One region of the Bacillus pfraonensis genome, then DNA from elsewhere that is predicted to be linked to it. Evidence: a T-box and tRNA genes for the amino acid it is inferred to sense, from the RefSeq annotation. Region 1 holds a T-box; the other holds one or more tRNA genes.

Region 1 (3,377 bases):
TGCATAAAACATTCACTCCTTTTATCTATTGATATATATAAAGAAAATCGATAGGTTTAAATGTATTTTGAACATTGTACTCCATCACGCTGTGTTAGTAAAGTAGAAATGTTTAGGAGGAGAGAATTTTTTATGCACATAAAAATCACCCTAGCTCATGCCAAGGTGATTTTTAATTCTTTACTTTTTTAGCCCTTGCTCAAGTGTTTCTAACATTTCATGTTTTCCATTTTCGTCGGCATTTTGCCAAATGACTTCAAATAAAACACCAAGCCCTGGAAGCATTTTTTCTTCACCGCTTTGAATTGCTTCTACAATTGTCTCTTGTAATTCGCCTTGTGTATTTCCTGCAACGTTTGCTAATACGGCGCCGCGTAGATTAAAGTTCATTACTTTCACCTCTTCTTCTGAATTGAAACTGACATTAGTTTTTGTTTTTTTTTATGTAAATATGTATGAAAAATAGGCTATAATGAGAAGACAAGAAGAGAGGGAATACATATTATGAAAAACATTGATTCAGTACAAAATCCGCGCGTAAAGCAGTGGAAAAAGCTGCAGACGAAAAAAGAGCGCGATAAAAAAGGCCTATTCTTTGTAGAAGGATTCCACTTAGTCGAGGAAGCTTTAAAGGCAGGGGTTGTCACAGAACTTATTGTCTCAGATCAGACAGATCTTCCAAAAGATTGGGCGGTTACGGATGTTGAAATGTATATTGTGCCGGAAGCAATTGTAAAAGTACTTCGTGAAACAGAAACGACGCAAGGTGTATTTGCTGTTTGTGAGAAGCATGAGAAAGAAATCGCTCTTACAGATGGGAAATTTTTATTATTAGATGGCCTACAAGACCCAGGTAATTTAGGGACAATTATTCGTACAGCTGATGCAGCTGGTATTCATGCCGTTGTGCTTGGAGAAGGGTGCGTCGATGCTTATAATAGTAAAGTACTTCGTTCTACACAAGGTTCTATCTTCCATTTACCGATTGTAAAAGGGAACTTAGAAGAATGGGTAGATAAGTTACAAGAAAAGAATGTTCCTGTATACGGAACAGCTCTTGAAAACGGAGTTCCATATGGTGAAGTAACGCCGAAAGGAAGTTTTGCATTAATTGTAGGAAACGAAGGAAATGGTGTGCGCCAAGAAATTCTTACAAAATGTGATCAAAACTTGTATATTCCGATTTACGGCGGGGCAGAATCGTTAAATGTTGCGGTTGCTGCAGGGATTTTAACGTATTATTTACAAAGCCCAGTTGCGAACAGGTAAAAAACTTCTTATAATAAGTTGAAGTACATGTTCATAATGAACAGATAATAAAAGTAAAATAATGAAAAACGTTGATAGAGAAGAGTAGCTTGCAAAATCGCCATATAGGGAGAGAGTGCCGTAGACTGAAAGCATTCTTATGGTAGACGGAAGTGAATTCACCTCTGGAGTTGACGCCAGGACCATTGATATGTAAAGGCGTTCCGGTCAAAGCTGACCGTTATAATGAATTGAGTGGGCAGACTTGTTCTGTCAATTTAGGGTGGTACCGCGAATTTACCTCGTCCCTTTTTAGGGAGCGAGGTTTTTTTATTTTTAAAATTAGGAGGGTTCCAAATGGAAGCACGTTTAAAAGAGCTAAAGCAAAAAGCGTTAGAGCTGATTGAAGAAGCGAAAGAGCTAAAGGGCTTAAACGATGTACGCGTAGCGTATTTAGGAAAAAAAGGTCCGATTACAGAAGTATTACGCGGCATGGGAAAATTATCTCCAGAAGAGCGTCCACGTATGGGAGCTTTAGTAAATGAAGTGCGTGAAGCAATTCAAACGCGTTTAGAAGAAAAAATTAACAATATCGAAAAAGCAGTAATCGAAGCAAAATTAGCTTCTGAAACAATTGATGTTACATTACCAGGTCGTCCTGTAGAAACAGGTTGCCACCATCCGTTAACAGCTGTTGTTGAACAAATTGAAGATGTATTTATCGGGATGGGGTATGAAGTAGCTGAAGGAACAGAAGTAGAGAAAGACTATTACAACTTTGAAGCATTAAACTTACCAAAAGATCACCCAGCGCGTGATATGCAAGATACTTTCTACATTACAGAAGAAACATTACTACGCACACATACATCTTCTGTGCAAGCAAGAACAATGGAAAATAATAAAGAAAAAGGTCCAATTAAAATTATTTGCCCAGGTAAAGTGTATCGCCGTGATGATGACGATGCAACGCATTCACACCAGTTCATGCAAATTGAAGGTCTTGTCATCGACAAAAACATTCGCATGAGTGACTTAAAAGGTACACTGCAAGTATTCGTGAAAAAGATGTTCGGTGAAGATCGTGAAATTCGTCTTCGTCCAAGTTTCTTCCCATTCACAGAGCCATCTGTTGAGATGGATATTTCTTGTATGATGTGTCACGGAAAAGGTTGCGGCACATGTAAAGGAACTGGCTGGATTGAAATTTTAGGAGCGGGTATGGTTCATCCGAACGTACTTGAAATGGCTGGCTATGATTCAAAAGAATATCAAGGTTTCGCATTCGGTATGGGTGCAGAGCGTATTGCAATGTTGAAATACGGCGTTGATGACATTCGTCATTTCTATACAAATGATGTACGTTTCTTACAACAATTCAAACGAGCGTAAGGGAAGGAGAGGATAAATATGTTCGTATCATATCGTTGGTTACAAGAGTATGTAGATATTAAAGATGTAACGGCACAAGAACTAGCAGATAAAATCACGAAAAGTGGTATTGAAGTAGAAGGCGTTGAAGTATTAAACAAAGGTGTAAAAGGTGTTGTTGTTGGTCACGTATTGGAATGTGAAAAACACCCAGAAGCTGATAAATTAAGTAAATGTCTGATCGACATCGGTGAAGAAGAACCAGTACAAATTATTTGCGGTGCTCCTAACATTGCAAAAGGATTAAAAGTACCAGTTGCAAAAGTTGGCGCTGTTCTTCCTGGTAACTTCAAAATTAAAAAAGCAAAATTACGCGGGGAAGCTTCTCACGGTATGGTTTGTGCCCTGCAAGAGCTTGGCATTGACGGAAAACTAGTTGCGAAAGAATATGCAGACGGTATCTTTATCTTCCCAAGTGACGCTGAAGTTGGTGCAGATGCGCTTGAAATCTTAAACTTACATGATGAAGTACTAGAACTTGGTTTAACTCCAAACCGTGCGGATTGCTTAAACATGTTAGGTGTTGCATATGAAGTAGCTGCTATTTATGGCCGTGAAGTGAAGCTTCCAGCTGTAGATTTACAAGAATCAGCAGAAAAAACTTCTGATTATATTTCTGTAAGTGTAGAAGCAACTGGGCAAAACCCATTATACATTGCGAAAATGGTGAAAAACGTAAAAGTCGGCCCATCACCAAT
Region 2 (3,377 bases), on a different contig from region 1:
ATGGCAGAGAGGTCACACCCGTTCCCATACCGAACACGGAAGTTAAGCTCTCTAGCGCCGATGGTAGTTGGGGCCTTGCCCCTGTGAGAGTAGGACGTTGCCAGGCAAATGGAGGATTAGCTCAGCTGGGAGAGCACCTGCCTTACAAGCAGGGGGTCGGCGGTTCGATCCCGTCATCCTCCACCATTTATGCCGGCTTAGCTCAATTGGTAGAGCAACTGACTTGTAATCAGTAGGTTGGGGGTTCAAGTCCTCTAGCCGGCACCAGTAACTATGGCGGTTGTGGCGAAGTGGTTAACGCACCGGATTGTGGCTCCGGCATTCGTGGGTTCGATTCCCATCAGTCGCCCCATTTCTTTTAAAACAAATATAACATGCGGGTGTGGCGGAATTGGCAGACGCACCAGACTTAGGATCTGGCGCCTTTGGCGTGGGGGTTCGACTCCCTTCACCCGCACTTTTAATAAAATATCTCATAACATGTCTTGCGGAAGTAGTTCAGTGGTAGAATACAACCTTGCCAAGGTTGGGGTCGCGGGTTCGAATCCCGTCTTCCGCTCCAATTTTCAATATGACATGCCGGGGTGGCGGAACAGGCAGACGCACAGGACTTAAAATCCTGCGGTGGGTGACCACCGTGCGGGTTCGACCCCCGCCCTCGGCACCATATGCGCCCGTAGCTCAATTGGATAGAGCGTTTGACTACGGATCAAAAGGTTAGGGGTTCGAGTCCTCTCGGGCGCGCTTTTATTAACGGGAAGTGGCTCAGCTTGGTAGAGCACCTGGTTTGGGACCAGGGGGTCGCAGGTTCAAATCCTGTCTTCCCGATAGTTTTAAACATTATGGGGCCTTAGCTCAGCTGGGAGAGCGCCTGCCTTGCACGCAGGAGGTCAGCGGTTCGATCCCGCTAGGCTCCACTTATAACTTTATTATGGCGGTGTAGCTCAGCTGGCTAGAGCGTACGGTTCATACCCGTGAGGTCGGGGGTTCGATCCCCTCCGCCGCTACCATAAAGGACCTTTAGCTCAGCTGGTTAGAGCAGACGGCTCATAACCGTCCGGTCGTAGGTTCGAGTCCTACAAGGTCCACCATTTAAAGTAAATACCTGGAGGTATACCCAAGTCTGGCTGAAGGGATCGGTCTTGAAAACCGACAGGCGGCGAGAGTCGCGCGGGGGTTCGAATCCCTCTACCTCCTCCATTTTTTAAAAAGAATATTATATCGTCGCGGGGTGGAGCAGTCTGGTAGCTCGTCGGGCTCATAACCCGAAGGTCGCAGGTTCAAATCCTGTCCCCGCAACCAAATGGTCCCGTGGTGTAGTGGTTAACATGCCTGCCTGTCACGCAGGAGATCGCCGGTTCGACCCCGGTCGGGACCGCCATTACATAAAGGCTCGGTAGCTCAGTCGGTAGAGCAGAGGACTGAAAATCCTCGTGTCGGCGGTTCGATTCCGTCCCGAGCCACCATTTTGAAATAGCAAGCCGGCTTAGCTCAATTGGTAGAGCAACTGACTTGTAATCAGTAGGTTGGGGGTTCAAGTCCTCTAGCCGGCACCACTTTCAAAATGAGCCATTAGCTCAGTTGGTAGAGCATCTGACTTTTAATCAGAGGGTCGAAGGTTCGAGTCCTTCATGGCTCACCATTTATTTTATAATTTCATGCGGGTGTAGTTTAGTGGTAAAACAAGAGCCTTCCAAGCTCTGGTCGAGAGTTCGATTCTCTTCACCCGCTTTTCCATTGGGGGCCTATAGCTCAGCTGGTTAGAGCGCACGCCTGATAAGCGTGAGGTCGATGGTTCGAGTCCATTTAGGCCCACCATTATTCCGCAGTAGCTCAGTGGTAGAGCTATCGGCTGTTAACCGATCGGTCGTAGGTTCGAGTCCTACCTGCGGAGCCATATTATATAGAGAAGTACCCAAGTGGCTCAAGGGGCTCCCCTGCTAAGGGAGTAGATCGCTAACGCGGTGCGAGGGTTCGAATCCCTTCTTCTCTGCCAGAAATTGGCCCGTTGGTCAAGTGGTTAAGACACCGCCCTTTCACGGCGGTAACACGGGTTCGAATCCCGTACGGGTCATACTTAAAGAGATAGCATAATCTGCTATCTCTTTTTTCATTTTTAACAGTAATCAGATAGAAATCTCCTTCCTCAAGTACGTGCAGAAAAGAGTCAAGGTGGTAAGGATGGGACGTTCACGTTTCTGAAATACCATTGGCAACTAATAGTAAAAAAATAAAAATGGATAACAGGATAAAAAATATGCCATTAGATATAACACTGAATAGCATTATACTAACATTTTTTGTCTTAACTCCAAAAATTAAGCGACTATAAATCCAATATCTATGATAGTTAATAAAACAATGCTAATTCGCAAATCAGTATTTGGATATAATCTTGAGGTTACAAAAACAAATAGTGTAGCGATAAGTAAAGAAATAGTCCAAAGAATGGGTTTAGCTATTGTTTTGCTTTCCCGCATGTTATTCTCCATAGTATCACCTCTTTCCACTTTCTTAAATTATACAAGCCTTTCGTAACAGAAAGATAATCTTTTAGTTATAACAAATCATATATTTTTGATATTGAAACACGCTATAGAATGGAGTGATGGTATGGATTTTGAAACCTTGTATCGAACCTATCGGCCTTTAGTTTACTCTGTAGCATATCGCTTGCTTGGCTCTGTTAGTGATGCGGAAGATGTTGCGCAGGATATACTTATTAAAAGTCAACATGTGAACCAGGAATCAATTAGAAATATAAAAGCTTATTTCATTAAGATGACGACAAATCATTGTTTAAATATACTGCAATCGGCTCAGAAAAAGAGAGAAGTATATACAGGAGAATGGCTTCCTGAGCCGGAAATAGATACGATGAAACTAAATCCTATGGACACTATAATTCAAAACGAAAGAGTATCCTATGCATTTCTTGTACTGTTAGAGAATTTAACGCCTATTGAAAGAGCTGTATTTGTCTTAAGGGAAGCCCTCAGGTACGATTATCGAGAAGTAGCGGAGATTTTAAACAAATCAGAGGCAAATTGCCGAAAGATTTACAGCCGTTGCAAAGAGAAGATACGACACGAAATACCAGTACATCCACAACAATCGGATCATACAGAAAAAATGATACATACCTTTATCAGAGGCGCAGAAACAGGGAATTTTGAGGAATTTATTAATTTGCTGACAACAGATGCAACCCTTGTCACTGATGGAGGCGGTAAAGTGCGTGCAGCTATATTTCCGATTCTGGGTAAACAGCGTATCCAGACGTTTTTGGAGGCTATTGTTTCACGAGGATTTTTCCAATTGGATCTTCTTCCAACTATAATAAATGGTCAATTTGGTATTTTAGCAAGGAATAAAGG

The links. The T-box of region 1 lies ahead of pheS (phenylalanine--tRNA ligase subunit alpha). A T-box ahead of a tRNA ligase gene usually reads a tRNA of that ligase, here a tRNA-Phe.
Region 2: it has a tRNA-Phe gene. The T-box ahead of pheS (phenylalanine--tRNA ligase subunit alpha) is inferred to sense a tRNA for this amino acid. The anticodon was not compared.

Annotation. Positions count from the first base shown of each region.
Region 1 is NZ_JAHCDO010000010.1:70,228-73,604, reverse strand. It holds gene KFD70_RS11520 (HD domain-containing protein) at 1-5, opposite strand, end outside; gene sspI (small acid-soluble spore protein SspI) at 181-390, opposite strand; gene KFD70_RS11510 (TrmH family RNA methyltransferase) at 505-1,269, shown strand; T-box leader at 1,332-1,561, shown strand; gene pheS (phenylalanine--tRNA ligase subunit alpha) at 1,606-2,640, shown strand; gene pheT (phenylalanine--tRNA ligase subunit beta) at 2,659-3,377, shown strand, end outside.
Region 2 is NZ_JAHCDO010000072.1:3,949-7,325, reverse strand. It holds rRNA gene rrf (5S ribosomal RNA) at 1-106, shown strand, start outside; tRNA gene KFD70_RS28640 (tRNA-Val) at 111-186, shown strand; tRNA gene KFD70_RS28635 (tRNA-Thr) at 192-267, shown strand; tRNA gene KFD70_RS28630 (tRNA-His) at 277-352, shown strand; tRNA gene KFD70_RS28625 (tRNA-Leu) at 377-457, shown strand; tRNA gene KFD70_RS28620 (tRNA-Gly) at 488-562, shown strand; tRNA gene KFD70_RS28615 (tRNA-Leu) at 579-667, shown strand; tRNA gene KFD70_RS28610 (tRNA-Arg) at 671-744, shown strand; tRNA gene KFD70_RS28605 (tRNA-Pro) at 755-828, shown strand; tRNA gene KFD70_RS28600 (tRNA-Ala) at 845-917, shown strand; tRNA gene KFD70_RS28595 (tRNA-Met) at 934-1,010, shown strand; tRNA gene KFD70_RS28590 (tRNA-Ile) at 1,015-1,091, shown strand; tRNA gene KFD70_RS28585 (tRNA-Ser) at 1,108-1,200, shown strand; tRNA gene KFD70_RS28580 (tRNA-Met) at 1,226-1,302, shown strand; tRNA gene KFD70_RS28575 (tRNA-Asp) at 1,306-1,381, shown strand; tRNA gene KFD70_RS28570 (tRNA-Phe) at 1,391-1,466, shown strand; tRNA gene KFD70_RS28565 (tRNA-Thr) at 1,481-1,556, shown strand; tRNA gene KFD70_RS28560 (tRNA-Lys) at 1,567-1,642, shown strand; tRNA gene KFD70_RS28555 (tRNA-Gly) at 1,661-1,731, shown strand; tRNA gene KFD70_RS28550 (tRNA-Ile) at 1,742-1,818, shown strand; tRNA gene KFD70_RS28545 (tRNA-Asn) at 1,823-1,897, shown strand; tRNA gene KFD70_RS28540 (tRNA-Ser) at 1,906-1,996, shown strand; tRNA gene KFD70_RS28535 (tRNA-Glu) at 2,003-2,074, shown strand; gene KFD70_RS28530 (hypothetical protein) at 2,319-2,492, opposite strand; gene KFD70_RS28525 (RNA polymerase sigma-70 factor) at 2,614-3,377, shown strand, end outside.